DNA from 3 places in the Xenorhabdus siamensis genome. Region 3 is predicted to be linked to each of the others. Evidence: predicted binding sites of a transcription regulator. Region 3 holds the regulator's gene; each other region holds the start of a gene.
The links. Region 3 encodes PhoB, which activates phosphate uptake and scavenging genes when phosphate is short. Its sites were predicted from a motif close to CTGTCATAAAACTGNCNNAT; they were not measured.
Positions count from the first base shown of each region.

Region 1: pstS (phosphate ABC transporter substrate-binding protein PstS) is a predicted target of PhoB. The motif match lies at 5,097-5,116, and genes of this name have one in related genera.
Region 2: phoA (alkaline phosphatase) is a predicted target of PhoB. The motif match lies at 5,465-5,484, and genes of this name have one in related genera.

Region 1 covers NZ_JBBMXE010000005.1:276,042-283,687, reverse strand. Annotated here, with positions in the region: gene AAC852_RS05215 (ABC transporter substrate-binding protein) at 1-272, opposite strand, end outside; gene phoU (phosphate signaling complex protein PhoU) at 449-1,165, opposite strand; gene pstB (phosphate ABC transporter ATP-binding protein PstB) at 1,193-1,969, opposite strand; gene pstA (phosphate ABC transporter permease PstA) at 2,005-2,865, opposite strand; gene pstC (phosphate ABC transporter permease PstC) at 2,867-3,817, opposite strand; gene pstS (phosphate ABC transporter substrate-binding protein PstS) at 3,909-4,967, opposite strand; partial or broken gene AAC852_RS05185 (IS1-like element transposase) at 5,331-5,661, opposite strand; gene AAC852_RS05180 (hypothetical protein) at 5,962-6,624, shown strand; gene AAC852_RS05175 (isochorismate synthase) at 6,627-7,646, shown strand, end outside.
Region 2 covers NZ_JBBMXE010000014.1:99,250-106,895, reverse strand. Annotated here, with positions in the region: gene prfC (peptide chain release factor 3) at 1-1,004, opposite strand, end outside; gene rimI (ribosomal protein S18-alanine N-acetyltransferase) at 1,165-1,614, opposite strand; gene AAC852_RS14460 (DNA polymerase III subunit psi) at 1,583-1,993, opposite strand; gene rsmC (16S rRNA (guanine(1207)-N(2))-methyltransferase RsmC) at 2,193-3,206, shown strand; tRNA gene AAC852_RS14450 (tRNA-Leu) at 3,381-3,467, shown strand; tRNA gene AAC852_RS14445 (tRNA-Leu) at 3,540-3,626, shown strand; gene phoA (alkaline phosphatase) at 3,919-5,388, opposite strand; gene AAC852_RS14435 (aldehyde dehydrogenase family protein) at 5,651-7,147, opposite strand; gene AAC852_RS14430 (cupin domain-containing protein) at 7,163-7,543, opposite strand; gene AAC852_RS14425 (NAD(P)/FAD-dependent oxidoreductase) at 7,620-7,646, opposite strand, start outside.
Region 3 covers NZ_JBBMXE010000020.1:44,624-52,269, forward strand. Annotated here, with positions in the region: gene brnQ (branched-chain amino acid transport system II carrier protein) at 1-768, opposite strand, end outside; gene AAC852_RS18385 (IS982 family transposase) at 1,389-2,273, shown strand; gene brnQ (branched-chain amino acid transport system II carrier protein) at 2,304-3,638, opposite strand; gene phoR (phosphate regulon sensor histidine kinase PhoR) at 4,013-5,332, opposite strand; gene phoB (phosphate regulon transcriptional regulator PhoB) at 5,540-6,229, opposite strand; gene sbcD (exonuclease subunit SbcD) at 6,530-7,646, shown strand, end outside.

The DNA of each region.
Region 1 (7,646 bases), on a different contig from region 3:
GGAATACGATTTGCGGGATTGGTTGGGCGCAATTGCAGTTTCACACCCAGATCACTGGCGATTGCATTGGCGATATCCACATCATAACCAGCAAGTTTTTTCGTTTTAGGATCGATAAAACCAAAAGGAGGATTACTGTCGAATACCGCAATACGAACCGTACCCACTTTTTTTATATCATCAAGTTTGTCTGCTTTCGCTACGCCAGAAACTAATACCAAACTGGTTAGTAACGCAGTCACTGCCAACCGAGATTGATTGCAGAATTTCATTGGACACCCCTATTATTAATTTGTTAATAATTATTTATTGTCCAATAAAAACTATCAATTTCATCATAGCACCTGAAATAATATAAAACACTATACTTATACCATTTTGGAATAAATCTTTAAAGTGAGCCCCTAACTGCACTGAAGAGAATACCCATGTTTCATAGTCATAAAAATTATTCATCTTTAGTAAGCAATTCTTCCAGTTTATCGCCCCCAACATGGCGAAAATCCTGTCCTTTGACGTAATAGAAGATAAATTCACAAATGTTCTGACAACGATCGCCGATACGTTCAATAGAACGGGCACATAAAAGCGCGGTCATGATGCTTGGAATAGTACGTGGATCTTCCATCATGTAAGTCATCAACTGGCGCACAATGCCTTCATATTCCTGATCTACTTTTTTATCTTCACGATAGATACGGATGGCTTCTTGCAAATCCATACGGGCAAAAGCATCCAATACATCATGCAGCATCCGGATGGTATTCCGGCCCAAAGATTCCAGACTGACCAGCAATGGTTGCTGTTGATGAGAAAATTTCTCCAGCGCCGTCTGACAAATTTTATTCGCAACATCACCAATACGCTCCAGCTCGGCAATGGTCTTTGAGATAACCATTATCAGGCGCAGATCACTTGCTGCGGGCTGACGTTTGGCAATGATACGAACACAGGCTTCGTCTATCGCCACTTCCATCATATTGACCTTCTGGTCGTCTTCAATGACTTGTTGGGCTAACTGTTTATCCTGATTGTGCATTGCCAGAATCGCTTTACTGAGCTGCTCTTCTACCAATCCCCCCATTGCCATTAATTCAGTACGGATATGTTCCAGTTCAGCATTGAACTGACCAGAAATGTGCTTACCGAAATTCAGGTTGTCCATCTTTACGCTACCTCGTATCTGCTCATATCAACCATAACGACCAGTAATATAATCTTCGGTCTGTTTCATTTTCGGTGTGGTGAACAAGATGTCAGTGTCACTGAACTCAATCAACTCACCGAGGTACATAAAAGCCGTATAATCAGAACAACGTGCCGCCTGCTGCATATTGTGTGTAACGATCACTACGGTATATTCCGATTTCAGTTCACTGATCAGTTCCTCAATACGTCCTGTAGAAATTGGGTCGAGCGCAGAGCAAGGTTCATCCAGCAACAAAACTTCCGGGCGGATAGCGATAGCACGGGCAATACACAAACGCTGCTGCTGACCACCAGACAGGCTGTAACCACTCTGGTGTAACTTGTCTTTGGTTTCGTTCCATAATGCAGCTTTTGTCAGCGCCCATCGGACTCGCTCATCCATCTCGGCCCTTGAAAGTTTTTCAAACAAACGCACGCCAAAAGCGATATTGTCGTAAATCGACATCGGAAAGGGCGTCGGCTTTTGAAAAACCATGCCTACTTTGGCTCGTAACAAGGCAATATCCTGTTTATCGGTCAGAATATTCGTTTCATCCAGCAGGATCTCGCCTTCTGCCTTCTGTTCTCCATACAGTTCATACATTTTGTTAAAAGTACGCAGTAATGTTGATTTGCCACATCCCGACGGGCCAATGAAAGCAGTAACTTTATTCTGTGCAATATCCAACGTGATATTTTTCAGTGCATGGAATTTGCCATAATAGAAATTCAGATTTCGTACCTGAATCTTACTTCCTGCAACATCATTGGCTTTACTCATCAACGCTTCTCTCTTCAATATCAGTACCTCTAATATCAGAATTTTTTCTTGGCAAATAACAACCGCGCCAAAATATTAATCAACAGTACACACAAGGTAATCAGTAAAACCCCGGCCCACGCCAGTTGTTGCCAGTCAGAGAAGGGACTCATAGCAAATTTGAATATGGTGACAGGCAGATTAGCAATGGGTTGACTGAGGTTAGTGCTCCAGAACTGGTTGGAAAGCGAAGTGAATAACAATGGGGCGGTTTCTCCTGCAATACGGGCGATGGCCAGTAACATACCCGTAATAATACCTGATATTGAGGCTTTCAACGTAATAGCGGAGATCATTTTCCATTTCGGGGTTCCTAGTGCATAAGCTGCTTCACGCAGGTTATCCGGCACCAGTTTCAACATATTTTCCGTTGTACGGATAACAATCGGGATTTGTAACAGAGCCAGCGCGATAACCCCTGCCCAACCGGAGAAATGCTGCATTTTCGTCACAACTACCGTGTAAACAAACAACCCTACAACAATGGAAGGGGCAGAAAGCAGGATATCATTGATAAAGCGGATCACCTCAGCCAACGGAGAACGACGGCCATACTCAGCAAGATAAATACCCGCCATAATTCCCAATGGCGTACCGAACACCGTTGCCCAGAAGATCAGGAGTCCACTGCCAACAATAGCGTTTGCCAACCCGCCTCCTTCTGTGTTGGGCGGTGGCGTCATTTCGGTAAATAACGCCAGAGACATACCATCAATGCCTTTAGTGATTGTGGAGATTAAAATCCAAATCAGCCAGAACAAACCGAACGCCATTGTTGCCATAGACAGAAACAGGGCGAGATGATTTTTCCGACGCCGCCAGGCTTGTAACCTATGGCGTTTATCAATTCTTACCATTTCAACGCCCCTCGTTCCTGGACAGATGCATGATCATCAATTTTGATAACGCGAGAACAATAAAAGTGATCACAAATAAAATCAGCCCCAGTTCCATCAATGCAGAGGTATGCAGACCAGATTCCGCTTCGGCAAATTCATTTGCCAATGCCGAAGTAATGCTGTTTCCGGGCATATAGAGGGAGAAACTGTTCAGTTGATAGGTATTGCCGATAATAAAAGTCACTGCCATGGTTTCTCCCAGTGCACGCCCCAGGCCCAACATCACACCGCCGATTACCCCATTTTTGGTGTAAGGCAGTACGATATGCCAAATCACTTCCCATGTTGTACAGCCAATCCCATAAGCCGACTCTTTCATCATAACGGGAGTTTGTTCAAAAACATCGCGCATCACAGAAGCAATATAGGGAATAATCATGATGGCAAGAATAATGCCCGCAGCCAGAATACCGATGCCGAAAGCCGGGCCGGAAAACAGTTCTCCTACGACAGGAATACTCGACAACACATCACCGACAGGTTGCTGGAAATAGGTGGCAAAAAGCGGGGCAAAGACAAATAGCCCCCACATGCCATAAACGATACTGGGGATCGCCGCCAATAATTCAATTGCCACACCAAGCGGCCGTTTTAGCCAGTTTGGTGCCAGCTCTGTCAAAAACAAAGCGATACCAAAACTAACCGGAACGGCAATAATCAGGGCAATCAATGAAGTCACTAATGTGCCATAAATCGGGACCAGGGCGCTGAAAATCCCCGCAGGTGCATCCCAATCTTTATTCCATAGAAAAGCAAAACCAAATGTCTGCATACTCGGCCAGGCAGCGATAAGCAGCGAGATGATAATGCCTCCCAGTAGAAATAACGTCATCAAGGCCGCCAGCCTGACTAGCACACTGAAAATAATATCACCGTGCTTACCAGGTGCTTTCTGTACTGTCTTATGCATGGTTTTTCTATGTATAGTCTTATGTTCGACCATGCGCTCAATTCCCATTTGGGTTATTTCCCTTCAATAGCATCGCTAATACAACGAATGGTTAATACAAGGCATTGCCGTGCTTATCTTTTATGTCATTTTTCCAAGCTGCACGTACTTGTTCAATGACGGTTTTTGGCAACACAGCATAATCCAGCGCTTTCGCTTGCTCGCCGCCTTTTTCATAGGCCCAGTCAAAGAATTTCAGAATTTCTGTCCCATGTGTGGCATTTTTCTGCTGTTTATGGATTAGGATGAATGTTGTTGAAGTGATCGGCCAAGCATTTTCGCCGGGCTGATTCGTCAAATCCTGTGCAAAACTTTTGTCCCAATCCGCCCCTTTTGCTGCTGCACTGAAATTAGTTTCGGTAGGAGCGATAACTTTTCCATCAGCGGCTACCAACTTGGTATAGGCGAGGTTATTTTGCTTCGCATAAGCATATTCAACATAACCAATGGAACCAGGCAAACGCTGGACAAACGCAGCAATGCCATCATTACCTTTACCACCCAGTCCGATCGGCCATTTCACTGTAGAACCTGCCCCGACTTTTGCTTTCCAGTCACTGTTTACTTTGGACAGGTAGCTGGTGAAAACAAAGGAAGTACCAGAACCATCCGCACGGCGTACCACCGCAATATTTTGATCAGGTAGTTTGAGATTCGGATTCAATTTCGCAATGACGGGATCATTCCATTTTTTGATGGTTCCCAAATAGATGTCACCGAGAGTTTTGCCATCTAACACCAATTGACCGGATTTGATACCTGGAAGATTCACTACCAGCACAATGCCACCAATTACGGTCGGAAACTGGAACAAACCTTCAGAAGCCAGTTTGTCATCAGCAAGTGGGGCATCTGATGCACCAAAATCAACGGTGTTGGCAATAATCTGTTTCACACCACCAGAAGAACCAATCCCCTGATAATTGATTTTATTACCGGTTTCTTTTTGATAAGAATCTGCCCACTTGGTATATACCGGTGCCGGGAATGTCGCACCGGCTCCCGTCAAGCTGGTAGGTGCAACAAATGTAGTTGCAGCAAATGAAGACAAAGACGTCACAGCAAATACTGTTGCCATGATGCCTGCCACGGTGATACGTATTGATTTCATACACCCTCCTGCTGAGATACACATCATTCATTAAAAACAACTTTCAACAACGTCAACAATCTAGTTTTTAGGTAAAAATTGGTTCAGGAAGGAAAAATAAGTCAACTTAATGACATTAAAATGTATAAATTATGACATTTTTATGACAGCCATTCATAAATTCCCGCTATTATTGCATTCATACTCATATCTCATAGCCTGAATTTCACCAATTCAATGTCATGACTTGTTATCTACCGGGCTGTTCATAATACATGTAAGATTTTGGCATAGCGTATTTTCAAACGCTGACAGGAACTGGCTTCATATTTAATCCTGTTTTGAATATTTATTTTCAATTGAAAATATAGTGTTCAGGAGTTATATCAAAGTAAGCGGGTTCTCTATTTCACAGATAAGCGGAACGTTATTCCATCAAGAGGAAATATTGTTACGTTGCGGAGCATGAGTTTTTTAACGTTTTCATGACGGTGGCTGTTGCGACTTTCAGGACTCGAACGGTGTCACGAATTCCCCCGTTATTCATCGCCATGTCGACAATCTGCTTTTTAACACCGGGTTTGCAAGCTTGATAGGTGTATTCCAACTGAAAGACCTTACAACAAGCATAGCAGCGATAGCGAGGATGTCCGCCATGTCCTTTGACATGTTCTGATTTGTGACAATAACGGCAATAGACGTCAGCTTTAGCCATGCTTCACCCTTAAAAAGCCGGAAACATATCACAATAACTAACCATTTAATACATAACCTGCATGACTTTTCATTGCCATATTTATAGAAATTTTTACAAGAAAACACCAATTAATTAATAATGTAAATTATATTGATAATCATTTCTATTTAAAATATTGTAACGCCATTTTCCTTCTCAGGATCTCATATCTCTTCCTGATGAACGTTTTGTCAAATTGGATTTCCGGCGCCGCCTGTAAGCAGCACAAATTAATTGTTATTAAATATTTTTATAAGGCAAATCAGACGGTGTTTGATTATGTTTAAAATAAGAAGAAAAAAACTTGTGGTGAAAACCCTCGCCAGACACACAGGGTTTGGGTTTCAGGCGGCACTGTTTTCAACACCCACGTTATCTGACGGGGCATATGCAGCTAGCGGTGGGGAAAAGAACATGAGGGATACCGCCGCGGAGCTGAAAAGCGTAACGCTACCAATGAAAGGGATTGTAGTGAAAGGTCGCGTATCAGTCACCAAAACGGCGATTCTACTTCTCAAAACACAGCAGACAATCTCCGTGGTTACTCGTGACCAGATGGATCACCAAAAAACGGCTTTCATATCCAACGCACTAAATTACACCAAAAGTGCCTTCACCCATTATCTAGGTTCATCTAACCGCAACGATGAAGTCGTAATCCGCCTCTTTTGCTACATAACACGCAATGATCTAAGAGAAAATGCTTCCAACCTGAAAGGCGCATCCGTGCAGTTTAACGTCAACAACCTCACCATGTCGCCTTCTGCTGCAGAAAAGAGACGTGTTTCTACAGCTACGGCCACGGCATGTTCTCCATGGTCAGCTATAGCTGATAACACTCGGTATCCAGCACCACTGGCGGCTCACTCTCACATTGCCGTCGGTATTTTCCCCTCCGGAAGGGGGAAAAAGCTAGCCCCTACACCAACAAGAGGAACCTGATTTTGTCTGGTATCACCAACAACCTTCTTCCACTAACATTGCAAGAAGATGACTTTATCTTTCTATCGCCCCACAAAAGCCTGCTCGCCCGGGGATGCCTCGCCACCTTGACACATCCCGCTGCATCCGGACATCACGTCGAGGGCGAGTTCCAGCAGAAGGTACAACAGTTGTTTCGTCAAGCTGAGCAGGCCGGGGTAGAAAATCCCATTGTCGTGGGGGCTATTCCGTTTGATAAGCGTCAACCCTGTTCACTGTTTATTCCACAGACCTGCTACTGGTTCGATCGCTACGCCTTTAATCTTTCTGACTCTCCGGTGCAGGTGGAGGGCCAAGCTCACTACATTCCAGATCATGATGCGTTTTGCGCCATGGTGGAGAGCGCCCTGAATCCGCTACGTATCGGTGCACTGAATAAAGTGGTGCTGTCGCGTCTGCTACAGATTGAAAGCATCCCCCCGCTTAGCGCTCTAAGCCTATGGCTGCAACTCAACAAACAGAATCCGGAGAGCTACAACTTTCACTTACCGCTGGCGGATGGCATTCTGATTGGTGCCAGCCCTGAACTGCTGCTACGTAAGGAGGGCAAGATCCTGCGCTCCTGTCCTCTTGCCGGCTCAGCACGGCGAGGCGACGATGACGCCAGTGACAGAAATGCCAGGGAAAAGCTGTTGGCCTCCGGAAAGGATCTCCACGAGCATCTGGTGGTCACGGAGGCTATCCGTCGCCAGTTGACAGATCTCTGTTGGTCTCTGACGATCCCAGAACCCTCGCTGCTCAGCACGCCTACGCTCTGGCATCTCGCTACTGAGATTCAGGGTATAGTGAACAATGATCGCGATAACGCGCTGTCTCTTGCCTGCCTACTTCATCCCACGCCCGCATTATGCGGCGCTCCTTATACCTTATCCCGCAGCCTGATCGGCGAGCTGGAGCCATTCGACCGCGGCTGGTTTGGCGGTATTGTCGGCTGGTGTGACGCCCGCGGAGACGGGGAATGGGTTGTGGCGATCCGCTGCGGC
Region 2 (7,646 bases), on a different contig from region 3:
CGCACCTGACGCAGTTTCATGCCTTTTTCGTATTTACCAGAAACAACCCGCAAAAATGCCACACGGTCACGGTGTTTCGGGTCCATATTGGCCTGAATTTTGAAAACAAAACCCGTGAATTTTTCTTCTTTTGCAGTAACTTCACGCGCATCAGTCTGACGAGGCATTGGCATCGGTGCCCATTTAACAAGGCCATCCAGCATGTGATCAACACCAAAATTACCGAGTGCAGTACCGAAAAATACCGGGGTTAATTCACCTTGTAAGAAGGCATCCAAATCGAATTCGTGTGATGCACCTTTGACCAGTTCCAACTCTTCACGTAACTGATTAGCCAGATCTTCACCAACTGCCGCATCCAGCTCAGGGTTATCCAGCCCTTTAATAGCCCGGACTTCCTGAATCGTATGCCCCTGACCAGATTGATACAGATAAATTTCATCCTGATAGAGATGATAAACCCCTTTAAATGATTTACCACAGCCAATCGGCCATGTGATTGGGCTACAGGCGATATTCAACTCGTTTTCCACTTCATCCATCAATTCCATCGGATCGCGGATATCACGGTCGAGTTTATTCATGAATGTCAGGATCGGCGTATCACGCAGACGGGTGACTTCCATCAGTTTACGGGTACGATCTTCAACACCTTTTGCAGCGTCAATTACCATCAAACAGCAGTCAACCGCAGTCAACGTACGGTAAGTATCTTCGGAGAAATCCTCATGCCCCGGAGTATCCAGTAAGTTAACCAGACAATCACTATAAGGGAATTGCATCACCGAGGTGGTAATGGAGATACCACGTTGCTTTTCCATCTCCATCCAGTCTGATTTAGCGTGCTGATTGGAACCCCGGCCTTTTACCGTACCCGCTTTCTGAATCGCCTGTCCGAACAGCAATACCTTTTCAGTAATAGTCGTTTTACCGGCATCGGGGTGAGAAATTATTGCAAAGGTTCTTCGCTTCGCGACTTCTTGCAAGAATGAGGAATTTGACATTAATTGAAATCTTCTCGTCTACGCGCGGATAGCTACCATTTGTGAAGCACAGAATGACGCTTCATCTTCGAATCCGGCATGTTAATCGTGATTGGTGCTTATTTTCGCTGAACTTGGCGTTATAAACAACTCATGATACTCAAGATGGTATGAAACTCCGTTACTCTCCAAATAACGGCAATGCCATAATGATTGCGTCTTCTTTTCCTGTCGCGGTTGGGTAATAGTTTTTGCGAATGGAAACTTCGTTAAATCCCAAGTCTTCATACAAACGAATCGCCGACCTGTTTGAACGTCGTACTTCAAGCCATAGTGTATTGATCTGTTTGTGAGGCAATACATCAATCAAGTATTTCAGCAATGTTTTCCCATGCCCCTGTGACTGATATTCAGGATGAATAGCTATATTAAAGAGTGTTGCTTCATCCAAAACACACTGCACTATTGCAAAACCAATTATCTGGTCATTAAGCGTGATTTTGTAATTGAGATAACGTTCTCCCTGATTAGAGTAAAAAGTTTTTTCACTCCAGGGAAAAGCATGGCTGGCCTGTTCTATTTGAAATGCAACGGGAAGATCAACGGGAGTTAATAGAGAAATATTCTTCATAATGGTAAATTTGTTGCCAAAGAGCGCGTTTTGCATCCCCATCAAGGGATAAATCATTTAATGCAGGGCTTCTCAAAGAAATCCCTTGTATTGATAAGGTAATATCAACCCCCAACAGCCAGCATGGGCAGTGGATTGATTCCGAAAGTAACTCAACGTCTTTTGTCGTGATGCAATAAACTGATGAGACATTAATCCCCATGGTTGTGAAAATATCAGCAAATAATGAATGACTTAAGTCAATGTTATCATGGCTAATGATCAACAGACGGGTTGAGTCAGGGATGAGGACAGATAATTCACCTCGCAGGGTCGCAGGGCTACGCAAAACCCATTGGGTAATGCCCAATCGAGTAAGTGATCTGTCACGCTTTGTCATCGTGTTTTATTCCATCTGCCATAAAAAATAACAGGTAATATATACCTAGTAGATTTCAAGTTACAGCCAACAAAACTGCGACTTGAAAGACGAAAGGTATATTATCAGAGGGCTTATCTCTGCGCCAATCAACACGGCATCTCAGATTTGCCCACAGATAATGATTACTAAATAAAGATTTATAAGGAGCTAATCATAGATGTCAGTATTAACACCGGCCAGTGAGGTTATCCTGCGCCATCAAGAGCAATTCCGCTCCCATCATCTGCTTTTTGCTGGTGACCTTCAGGATACTCTGGCGACGGAAATTGAAGCTGCAAGTGTGCGAGTACATACTAATCAATATCATCACTGGCAGTCGCTGATCCGCACACTGGGTGATAATGCCTCGTTTGGTCTTACGGCGGACAGCATATTTGTCAAAGGATGTGATACGCTGATTTATTACTGGCCAAAAAGCAAGCATGAAGCACGTTTCCAACTCCGCAGTCTGTTTTCCATCCTGCCTGTCGGAACCGATGTTTTTATTGTCGGCGAAAATCGCAGTGGTGTCCGTAGCGTTGATAAGCTGATGGAAGGTATTGCCACTTTCCATAAAATAGACAGTGCCCGCCGTTGTAGCCTTTTTTACGGTCAACTGGAGCAACAGGTTCAATTTGATCAGAACAATTGGTGGAACAGTTATCAAGTCGGCGATGTCACCATCAATACATTGCCCGGCGTATTCAGTCAGGATGATCTGGATGTTGGCAGCCGTCTTCTGCTCTCTACGTTTGATACACCGATTTCTGGCAGCCTGCTGGATATCGCTTGTGGCTCTGGTGTCTTAGCAACGGTGTTGGGTAAAAATAACCCCGGCTTGTCACTGACACTCAGTGATGTCAATGCAGCCGCTATCACCTCCAGTAAAGCGACATTGAAAGCAAATAAACTGGAAGGGAACGTCATTACCAGTAATGTTTACTCCGCTATCGAAGAAAAATTCGACTGGATCATTTCCAATCCGCCATTCCATGAAGGCCTGAAGACAAGTCTGTCAGCGGCTGACGATATGATCCGCATGGCACCTAACTATCTAAGATCTGGTGGTAAGCTCCGGATCGTAGCAAATGCTTTTTTACCTTACCCTGCGCTGCTGGATAGCGCTTTTGGTAGACACGAAGTGATTGCTCAGACAGGTAAATTCAAAATTTATCAAGCCACCAAGAAATAACAAATCAAATAGCCATTGCCCTTCCCAAGTGGGTGGGCAATACCAACATGTTGATTTTTCCATCAATCATACTTTCTCTCGATAAATAATGATTGACGTCGGCCGTAAAATCTCTAGAATGCGCCTCCATGTTATCTGTTTAAGTGGTTTTCTGTTTAAATAGTATCTGAATTTGCGAGGGTGGCGGAATTGGTAGACGCGCTAGCTTCAGGTGTTAGTGTTCTTACGAACGTGGGGGTTCAAGTCCCCCCCTTCGCACCAAATCAGATAGCTATCGGTTAAACGAATCAACTGGATAAATCAGTTAAACAAAGCAGATAAATAGCAGTACCTGCGAGGGTGGCGGAATTGGTAGACGCGCTAGCTTCAGGTGTTAGTGTCCTTACGGACGTGGGGGTTCAAGTCCCCCCCTTCGCACCACTGTTAATATTTATCTGCTCATCTTATTTGTTTCGTCCTCTCCCGTTTTTTCTCCGTTCTCTTTGGGGTTTTGTCCCTGTAATACACCTCATTACTCTCGAAAATGAAAGTGACCTAAACAACGCAAGCTGCAACACCGATCAAAACGAGTACAACAGCAATCATTCCTTATCGAGAGAAAGCATGATTGATACAAAAATCAACATGTTGGTATTGCCCACCCACTTGGGAAGGGCAATGGCTATTTGATTTGTGACTTCTTGGTGGCTTGATAATGTATTTTATCTCTGGACTAATATTTCAATCCCATCGCATTACGTATGGTAAAGAACAAATCAGTTTGATCAGTTAAACCAACAACATTGGCTGCATAAGGGCCATAAGCGGCAACACGTAATTGTGTTCCGGTATGATTTTGTTCGTCTTCTTCTGAATTGCCATAGCTTACAGTGATGACTGCACCATCTTTGGTAATCAATGAGCGGGTCAGTCCGGGGGATTTAACATCGGGTTCGATAATCTGGCTGGAATGGGCATGATCAGCCGTAACAATAACTAAGGTGTCTCCATGTTGCTTCGCAAATTTCAAACCCGCTTGTACAGCTTCATCTAATGCCACTGTTTCCCCAATTTGGGCACAAGGGTTAGCTTTATGATCTTGTTTATCAATCGAAGCACTTTCCACCTGTAAGAAGAATCCGTTCTTATTGGTTTTCAATAAATCAATCGCTTTTTCGGTCAGTTGTGCCAATGTGGGTTCAGCGGAATTGCGATTAGTGTTAATTTTACACTTCACTGGTGCTTCATTAATGTTGCCATGATAAACCGCTTTTGGCCCTTCCCAGATCACATCCATATTTCCATCATTGAACAATCCCAACAGGGGTTTTTTCTGATTGGCCTCTTGAATACCATTTAATGACTTTATATCTGTTACCCATTGATACCCTTGTTCCAGGGCTTGTTGCTTCAGAATTTTTCCTTTATTGACGCCGGATAACGATTGTTGCTCAAAACTTTTAGCGCCTCCCCCCAAAGTAATATCGGGACGCACAACTAAAAGCTGTTCTGTGATAGAACCTTTACCACCGTTTTCTAAAGCATCAATAGGGCATTTTTCCGGGGTTTCTTGTGGCCCATAGCATTTACGGTTTGTGACATGAGCATACAGCGCGGCTGGTGTAGCATCCTGAATTTCGGCAGTCGTAACATTTCCTGTCGCTTTTCCGTTTTTCTTTGCTAACTCCAGTAATGACTGATGTGCTTTACCAAAAACATCAATGCCCAACGCACCATTATAGGTTTTCGTCCCTGTTGACCATGCAGTGGCAGAAGCCGCAGAATCCGTGACATAATTTGGTTTCTTTGTTTCTTTATTCAGAGAGTAATGAGTGTATTGACCAGTAAAAGGCAGTGCATCGATTCCCTTAAAAAAACCACCAGCGCCTTGTGAATAATTGCGGGCTAATGTGATTTCAGAATCCCCCATACCATCACCAATAAACAGAATAACATTCTTCGCTTTCTTATTATTCAATGCTGCCTTAAGAGCATTCGTTTGGTCTTCGGCAAGACGGCGGGCACCACCAAACTGGGTGATATCTCCATGAGCTAAACGGGGTTCTGCCATGATGTTATCTGCATTATTGGCTTGGGCAGATAAACAGGTTCCTGACATCACTATAGCGATAATAAATATGGTAATAGTAAGAGATAGCAAGTTTTTTGTGTAATTACGGGAGGGTATGTGGCGATAAAGCATAGCGTGTTCCTTTCTTTCAGGAAAATTCAACAAAACACCATGAATATGAATTTATTCCCCGAATAGTGAACACTTAATATGACATTATTGTGAAAGGCTAATAACATATTTATGACAATTTCTTACAATATGTATTGTAACTATAGACATCCCTGCAAATTGTAAGAAACAGCCCAGCGACTATGTTCGATATTTTTCAGGTTGCCTCGTTTTCACTCAGTGAAACAACCTGAAATTCGTTAGATATAAGTGCCTGTTGCTATCAGTACCGCATCATGACCGATTTGAGTTCTGTGTAATGCTCAATGAATGCCTTACCAAACTCACGACCAATTCCTGAAGATTTCATACCACCAAATGGAACTGCGGGATCAAGGAACGTGTGCATGTTAATCCATAAAATACCCGCCCGGATACGTGGGATCATGCGCATTGCCTTACTTAAGTCGTTTGTCCATAAACTGGCAGATAGGCCGAATGGCGTTGCATTCATCATGGCAATCAGTTCTTCCTCATTATCATAACTGAGGAAAGCCCCTATCGGGCCGAACGTTTCTTCTTTCATTAACGTATCTTCGGCACTTTTCGCCCGGATCACGGTTGGCATAACAAAAAAACCTTTCCCTTCCAGTGCATGTCCACCATATATGATTTCATTTCCTTCCTGACGTGCTTTTTCAAATAGGGACAGAATTTTTTCGTAATGCTCTTTGTTTGCCAAAGGTCCCATCTCTGTTGTTTCATCAAGGGGAGAGCCAATCTTCATCGCAGACAAGCGTTCAGAAAGTAATTTCAAAACCGCATCCATGTGAACAGAGGGAATATAGAAACATTCTGCCGCCGCACAAATTTGCCCCTGATTCATATAACCAGCTTCTAATACTCCTTCAACAATTTTCTCGACCGGCATATCTGGCAGGAAAGCGGCTGCATTTTTGCCACCCAATTCCAGCGTTGTACGGAGCAAACGACCATGCTCCATGGCAGATTTACCAATCGACATGCCAACAGGGACTGATCCGGTAAAAGTCACCTTAGCACATAGTGGATGGGCGAGTAGTTCCGCACCCACACCAGCACCAGAACCGTTGACAATGTTGATCACACCATCAGGAATTCCAGCTTCTTTCGCCAGTTCTGCTACACGCAGCATAGTTAAGGGGGTATATTCACTGGGTTTCAGAACAATCGTACAACCACAAGCCAATGCCGCCCCCAGTTTCCAACTGGCGATCATAATCGAGAAATTCCATGGAATAATCCCGACTACCACACCAACAGGTTCACGGCGGGTAAAGGCGGTATATTGCTCCCCTTTGAACGATGGCAATGAAACATTCAGCGTTTCACCGCTTATTTTACTCGACCAACCGGCAAAGTAGCGCAAGTATTCAGCAGAAGCACCAACTTCCAGCATACGTGATAACTGAATGGTTTTTCCTGAACACAGACTTTCAAGCTGGGCAAGTTCTTCACTATGTTTTTGCAGTAAATCTGCCAATCGAATCAGGCAGTTGCCACGTTCCATAGGAGAAGTTTGTGCCCATGAACCATGAAAAGCCGTTGATGCAGCCTCCATAGCAGCATTAGCTTCTGTCTGGCTTCCCTGGTTGACGGTAGCAATCACCTCATTAGATGCTGGATTGACGACCGAAAAGGTTTTGCCTTCCTGACCACGAACAGCTTGTCCATTGATATAATGGCCATGAGAACGTTGCAAAAAAGCTGTAACGGACTCTAGCAAAGTGATTTCACTCATTACATTTCCCTCTTGTCAGTCTGAAACCTGAGCATTGACACACGCCATATAGTGTTTAACGAAGCGTTCACTGGTGATTTCCCACAAGACTTCAGTGCCTTTCGCCGCAAACCATGAGTTACCTTTGTGGTATTCGACCATAACTCCCGTTTTAACATCCGTCAGTTTCACGGAGCCTTCATAAACAGTTGCCATTTCATCGAAGGGATAAACCATCTTAAATTTCCCTTTAGTACAGGCAAAAATACCGCAAGTCAGGTTATCCGTTGGCTCTCCGTGGATCATTGCACCGCTTGCCTGTGGATCGCCTTCTACAACAATAGAGCCAAGATTGGTGACACTACCAATCGGTATTAATTCAGGAAGTGCTTTATCTAACAATAACGGCTTTATCATGACTTTTACCTTTCAGAATTAATTGTGCAAAAAAGTTCATGTGCAAAAGATAGTGAAAATCCAAAAATCAATAACATTAACGGCGCCCTTTCCAATAGCCTGA
Region 3 (7,646 bases):
TAACGTTCCACTCGCCTCCCCCAATTTGAACAAAGAGAGGTAAACCAGAGTCAGACAAAGCCCCGCAATCAAACCCGCATACATAGCGTAACGGGTCAACAATACAGAGGATTCCACTCCTCTGGAACGCGCAGCATTAACGATAACAATACCGAATACCATTGCCCCCAGTGTATCCATAGTCAAATATCCATTCACAAAACCATTTGAGAATGGGATTTCCTGATAAGTATTAGAGGCAGGGATAGGGCTACCAGCAGGCCACAATAATGTTGCAATACCCAGGATAGCCAGCGCTAGCATTTTGACAGGTGCCAGTATACGTCCGATATTATCCAGTAATCTCCCCGGATAAAGTGCAATGAGGATCACCAGCAGGAAATAGATGGCGCTATAAATAAAAAGCGGAAGCTTACCGTCTCCTGTCAGCGGTGCAATACCCACTTCAAAAGAAACAGTTGCAGTTCTTGGTGTTGCAAACAGCGGTCCAACAGCCAGATAGCAAACAGTCGCCAGTATTAAACCCGCTATTTTACCGATAGGAGAACTCAGCGTTTCAATTCCGCCCCCCGCTTTCGCCAGAGCAATAACGGTGATGACTGGTAGGCCTACCGCAGTAATCAAGAAACCAGCAGCAGCAATCCAAACATGCTCACCCGCCTGCAAACCAACCATAGGCGGAAAAATAATATTCCCCGCTCCAACAAACAGGGCAAAGGTCATAAAACCTAATGCCAAAATATCTTTAGATGATAAACGATGTGCCATAGTGTTTGATAATAAATTATTGTTAAATATTAAATATGAAATAGTAAATGCTATATATTTAGTTACGCATGTAAATAAAGTAACTATCGCAATTACTGAAATTTTCATTGGTGAGACTAAATTCTTACTTTAATGTGGGGAGCGTTTTATATTCAATGATACCCGTAAGATACAAAATGATAGTAACAACTAGAATCGCCAATAACTGACCATAAGTAAAGCTTTTATATCGCCAAAAGACAAGTGGCAAACCAAAAAGCAGAATAATATCCTAAACTAGTTTTTAAAAATAGTGATTATTATTATCTATAATTGAATACATAATATATGATTTGCATTTTTTATTCATTTTCATCAATAACCCCGAATTTACCAACCAAGCATCTTCTAATAATTATTGAATTCATCAACAACAAATTTATTAGATATATCTAGTGGAATTTAGTTTTATATTTATTGATAGATATTGTTATTACTTTATAGGAAAGACAGAGCCAACAGGCATCAGAGCGGCATTGATTTATGCCGCCCGAATTATTTTCTTACAGAAGAATTAATAATTAACCTGAATTCTGAAAGTTTTGGTGAAAGCCTAAAACGACTCCGGGGAGGAACAGGCCATGGACAAGTTAGTTGAAATTTTCTGCGATGTCGACGACTTTTGTCGTCTTTTCATCCCCCAGTGGGCGCAGTTTTGTCTCGATAACGGATACCGCCTGCGCCGCAGACAAGGCCGCATGTATCCCAGTGAAATCATGACAATTTTAATCCTCTTTCAGCGGTCGCATTACCGTGATTTTAAAAACTTTTATTTGGAGCATATCTGGCAATACCATCACCGCGACTTCCCCTCCTTGCTCAGTTATACCCGTTTTATCAGCGTTGCCCCGTCCGTTTTGGTCCCCTTATCCAGTTATCTGACTCAATTAAAAGGAAAACCGACAGGCATTGCTTTTATCGACTCCACGAGTTTGCGCGTTTGTCATAACATCCGTATTCCTCGTCATAAGGTCTTTCAGGGCATAGCGCAACGCGGAAAAACCTCAATGGGATGGTTCTATGGGTTCAAATTACACCTGATTATTAACCATCTGGGCGAAATTTTAGCGCTTAAAGTGACCCCGGGTAATGTGGATGATAGGGAGCCTGTACGCGAATTATCAAAAGATCTCACGGGTTCTCTTTACGGCGACAAAGGATATCTGAGTCAGGAATTGGCGGATGATTTAGCTAAAACGGATATCACCTTTATCACGAAAAAGCGCCGCAACATGAAAGCGCTTGCACTGGCTGAGTGGGATAAGGTTATGCTTAAAAAGCGTTTTATCATTGAAACGATTAATGGACAATTAAAAAACGGCTCTCAATTAGAACATTCTCGTCACCGAAGTATAACCGGTTTTTTGTTAACCATTTTAACGGGATTGATTGCTTACTGCCTTAAAGAGAAAAAGCCATCACTGAAAATTTTCTACTCAGAAGAAGATATTTCAGTAATAGCTTAAGCGGAATTGGGGTTAATTAGTATATCAACATTATCCCCGCTGGATTTCATGCTTTGGAAGTTTGCTTTCTCCCGCAATGCGATCATAAATAGCAAATACTACCACTGACAACAGAGTCGGTATTAACCATGCCAGCCCTTGATTTGCCAACGGCAGATGAGTTGCCCATTTAGGCAGTAAGTGTGATAAATACCCAGATGATTTAATGGCATCCAAAACCCCAAACACCAAGCTGACCAGCATAGCGGGAGCCAGAATACGGGTGAAGTTATGCCAACAACGGATCGTAAAACTCAATAATATCAGTACAATACAAGGCGGATAAATTGCTGTGAGCACTGGAATTGAAAATGTAATCAGATGGCTCAAACCCAAATTGGAAACCAGCATGGAAAACAACCCCAGGCTCAAAACCAGTGTGCGATAGGAGAGCGGCAGATAACGGCTGAAGAACTCAGCACAAGCGCAGGTTAAGCCTATTGCGGTTACCATACAGGCTATGAAGATCAATACCGCAAGGAAAAAGCTTCCATAGTTACCAAAAACACTCTGAACATAAGCATGCAGGATAGTCGCACCATTGTCAGCTTTTGGTACTAATATGCCGCTACCTTCCCCCAATTTGAACAAAGAAAGGTAAACCAGAGCCAGACAAAGCCCTGCGATCAAACCAGCCCACATGGTATAGCGGGTCAGCAATGAAGAAGATTCCACCCCTCTGGAACGCGCAGCATTAACGATAACAATACCGAATACCATTGCGCCCAGTGTATCCATAGTTAAATATCCATTCACAAAACCATTTGAAAACGGAATTTCCTGATAAGTCTCAATAGCAGGAATAGAATGGCCCGCTGGCCATAACACGGCTGCAACGCCCAGAATTACCAATGCCAGTATTTTGATGGGTGCCAACACATGTCCAACGCTATCCAGTAATTTGCCCGGATAAAGTGAAACCAGAACCACCAATAAAAAATAGATTATGCTGTAAATGAAAAGCGGAAGTTCTCCGGAACCTACTAACGGAGCGATACCTACTTCAAAAGAAACGGTCGCAGTTCTCGGTGTTGCAAACAACGGGCCAACAGCCAGATAACAGACAGTCGCTAGTATTAAACCCGCAGTTCTACCGATAGGGGAACTCAGTGCTTCAATCCCGCCCCCTACTTTCGCCAAAGCAATAACGGTAATGACAGGTAGACCTACAGCAGTAAGCAAAAAGCCAGCGGCAGCGACCCAAACATGCTCCCCTGCCTGCAAGCCAACCATAGGTGGAAAAATGATATTTCCCGCACCAACGAACAGAGCAAAAGTCATAAAGCCTAATGCCCAAATATCCTTAGATGATAAACGGTATGTCATAGTGATTGTTAACTTATTGTTACTGAAAGAATTGCATATGCAATAGTAACTATTGCAAATACTTGAATTTTCACTGGCGAAACAGGATCCTGGTTTAACAGTCAGTGATAAGTATCATATTCCTTGATACTCGCAAGACACAGAATGGTAGTGGTAAGAACAGCCAGAATCGCCAACAACTGCCCCCAAGTAAAACTTTTATAGCGCTAAAAGGCAAGCAACAAACCAAAAAGCAGAGTAATATCTCAAACTAATTTTTAAAACTAGTGATTATTATCATCTATCATTGAATACACACTATATGATTTGCACTTTTTTTATTCACATTGATTAATAAATCATTTTTTTGCCCGTGTTATTACCATTAAATTGCATTAACCTTTTGATTTTTTAATCAGTTTACCTATATCAGAGACAATAAGCGGCTGAGGCAACAAGAAACTAAATGTTGAGCCTTGCCCTACAGTGCTTGAAATATCGAGATGTGTATTGTAATGATGCAAAGCATGTTTCACGATCGCCAACCCCAACCCACTTCCACCTGTTTGTCGTGAACGAGCACGATTAACCCGATAAAAACGCTCAGTCAGGCGGGGTAAATGCTCTTGGCTGATCCCTTGACCATTATCTTCGACTTTGAACAGTGCTCCCTGAGAGGATCTAGACCAACTAACTACAATACGAGTACCTTCCACTGTGTGGTTTATCGCATTGTAAACGAGGTTCGACATTGCACTTCTCAGTTGTTCTTCATTCCCGAAAACCCGCAGTTTTTCATCGATATCAAACGCAATATCATACCGATTATCTGCCAGTGTCAGCACTTCCTGCTGCAATAAAGCCAACATAGCAGGCACATCAACAACATCATGCATATCCACCTGCGATCCGATTTCAATTCGGGAGAGATGCAATAGTTGTGTAACCAGACCATCCATTCTTCGGATCTGTTCCTGCATTATCCTGATCGCTTTCTGGTTTGTTTCTCTACTCAGCTCCTGATCCTGCATCATTTCCAGATAACCTTGCAGTACTGTTAATGGTGTTCTCAACTCATGACTGGCATTGGCAAAAAAATCGCGTCGGAAATTTTCCAATCGCCGCTTTTGTGTAATATCACGGGCAATCATCAATAGTAGCCCTTCTGCATATGGCATTAACTGAAATTCCACCAGATGACTATTATTTAATTCGATGGAAAGAGGGTAAGTAAAATCGCCCGCAGTCATATAGCGACTGAAATCAGGATAGCGAAGCAAATTAAAAATAGGCTGCCTATTATCTTCAGGCCAACGGAACCCCAATAAATGTTGAGCTAAGCGATTACACCAGAAAATATTACCTTCCACTGTCATCATCACCAGTGCATCCGGTAATGATTCTGCCCCGCTACGGAACCGTTTTATCAGTAATGCCAACTCGCGACGACGCTTACGGTTACGTTGCTGCAACTGATAAATGCCGTAAAATATGGGTTCCCACCCTCCACGACCTGATGGAGGCAACATACTGCGATCCAGCCAGAGCCAGTCTGATAATTTCAGCAAGTTGTAACCATGCCATACCAGAGCCAGCAATAATGCAACCACCAGCAACCACGCCAGACGACCAATAAAGAAAGATAAAATAATCGCAGGCAGACAAAAAACAAACAGCCCCAGTACTAACTGCTTCCAGGATAACCGCTCCAGCACGTGACTCTCTCCAGCATGAAATTAAATGCTTATCATAATCATTTGGTTTACTTAGATTTTTACCTGATTTTTTTCATCTGATTTTGTTCACTAAGTGATATTCAACAAATCTGCCCACATAAAACCTATCCACATAAAACCTATCCACATAAGATCTATCCACACAAAATCTATCCACAAAAATCCAAGCGATAAAAACCAGACAGATTAATAACGGGTGGAGAAACGATAACCTGTACCACGAACAGTTTGTACCATTTTATCGTGTCCACCGGTTTCAAGCGCCTTACGTAATCGACGGATATGCACATCAACAGTACGATCTTCCACATAAACATTCGCTCCCCATACATAGTTGAGTAACTGTTCACGGCTATAAACACGTTCAGGATGTGTCATGAAAAAGTGGAGCAGTTTGAATTCTGTTGGCCCCATATCCACATCCTGCCCCTGACTAGAAACTCGGTGAGATACGGAATCCAACATTAACCCGTCCATATTGATAATATCTTCCTCTGCCATGGGAGATATACGACGCAGCACAGCTTTAACACGAGCAATCAATTCCTTCGGAGAAAATGGCTTAGTGATGTAATCGTCTGCGCCAACATCAAGCCCACGAACCCGATCTTCTTCTTCCCCCCTTGCAGTCACCATGATGACAGGAATATCTTTGGTATTATTGCTGCGCTTCATTTGTTTAATAACTTGTATTCCTGAGCCACCAGGCAGCATCCAGTCCAATAACACTAAATCAGGGTAAGGCTCCGACAGACGCCCGATAGCTGTATCATAATCTTCTGCTTCAACAGGTTCATACCCATTCTGCTCCAGCACAAAACACACCATTTCACGAATAGGGGTTTCATCTTCAACAACCAAAATACGTCTAACCATGGTTAATCCTGCCAATATTATTGACGTCAGCAAAACTCACAGTAATTCATTGTGAGTCAATTTTATTACAGTTTTATGAATTCCTTCTGTCTTCATCATAAAACTGTAATCAACATTGCAGGGAATTTATTACATAGCTGCCATATTTCATTGTGATTGCGAAGCTGCTCGAAAACCTGCGAATGAAATCGTAATGACACACGACATCCTTTGAGCACTCATTATAATTAATAGCCGGACGGATAAGCGGAAAGCTGAAACAGCAAAACAAGAAAAGTAAGAAGAACAGAGTAAAAAAACATGCGAATCATTCATACGTCAGACTGGCATCTTGGGCAATATTTCTTTACCAAAAATCGTGCTGCAGAGCATCAGCACTTCTTACAGTGGCTTATTGGGCAAATAAATGAATATCAAGTTGATGCCCTGATTATTGCCGGAGATGTTTTTGATACGGGCTCTCCACCCAGTTATGCCCGTGAGCTATACAACAGGTTTGTCGTGGACTTACAACCCACTGGCTGTCAGCTCGTTATTCTTGGTGGAAATCATGATTCCGTCGCCACACTCAATGAATCAAAGACCTTATTTTCTTACCTGAATACCACCGTCATTGCTTGTGCAGAAACTGATATCCAGCAACAAATTAAGTTACTGAATAACAAAAATGGTCAACCTGGCGCCATTCTCTGTGCCATTCCTTATCTGCGCCCACGGGATATCATGATAAGTCAAGCGGGGCAATCAGCCATCCAGAAACAGCAGGCACTACAAGATGCTATCACGGAACACTATCATCAGCTCTATCAGCAGGCTCGTCTATTACGGGAACAACTCGGTCACCCTCTGCCTATTATCGCAACCGGGCATCTGACCACTGTAGGGGCTTCTACCTCGGATTCTGTCCGGGAGATTTATATTGGCACACTGGATGCCTTCCCCGCTCAGGCCTTTCCTCCTGCTGACTATATTGCTCTGGGGCATATTCATCGCCCACAACTGATCAATCAGGCTGAACATATTCGTTACAGCGGCTCACCCATCCCCTTAAGTTTCGATGAAGTCGGTCAAGAGAAAAGCGTCTGTTTGGTTGAATTTAAGAAGGGCAAGTTCAATGGAGTCACCCTGTTACCCATTCCTGCTTATCAGCCCATGCAATTAATTCGGGGGAATTTGCAGCAAATAGAGGAACAATTACAAACTTTCAGTGACTATCAGGGAGAACGTCCTGTTTGGCTGGATATTGAAGTTGCAACTCAAGATTATCTGCATGATATTCAGAAACGCATTCAGTCTATGGTTGTCGATCTGCCTGTCGAAATTATCCTGCTACGGCGTAGTAAAACCACACGGCAAATCTTACTGTCGGAAAAAAACAAAGAGACACTTACCGAATTGAGTGTATACGAAGTTTTCG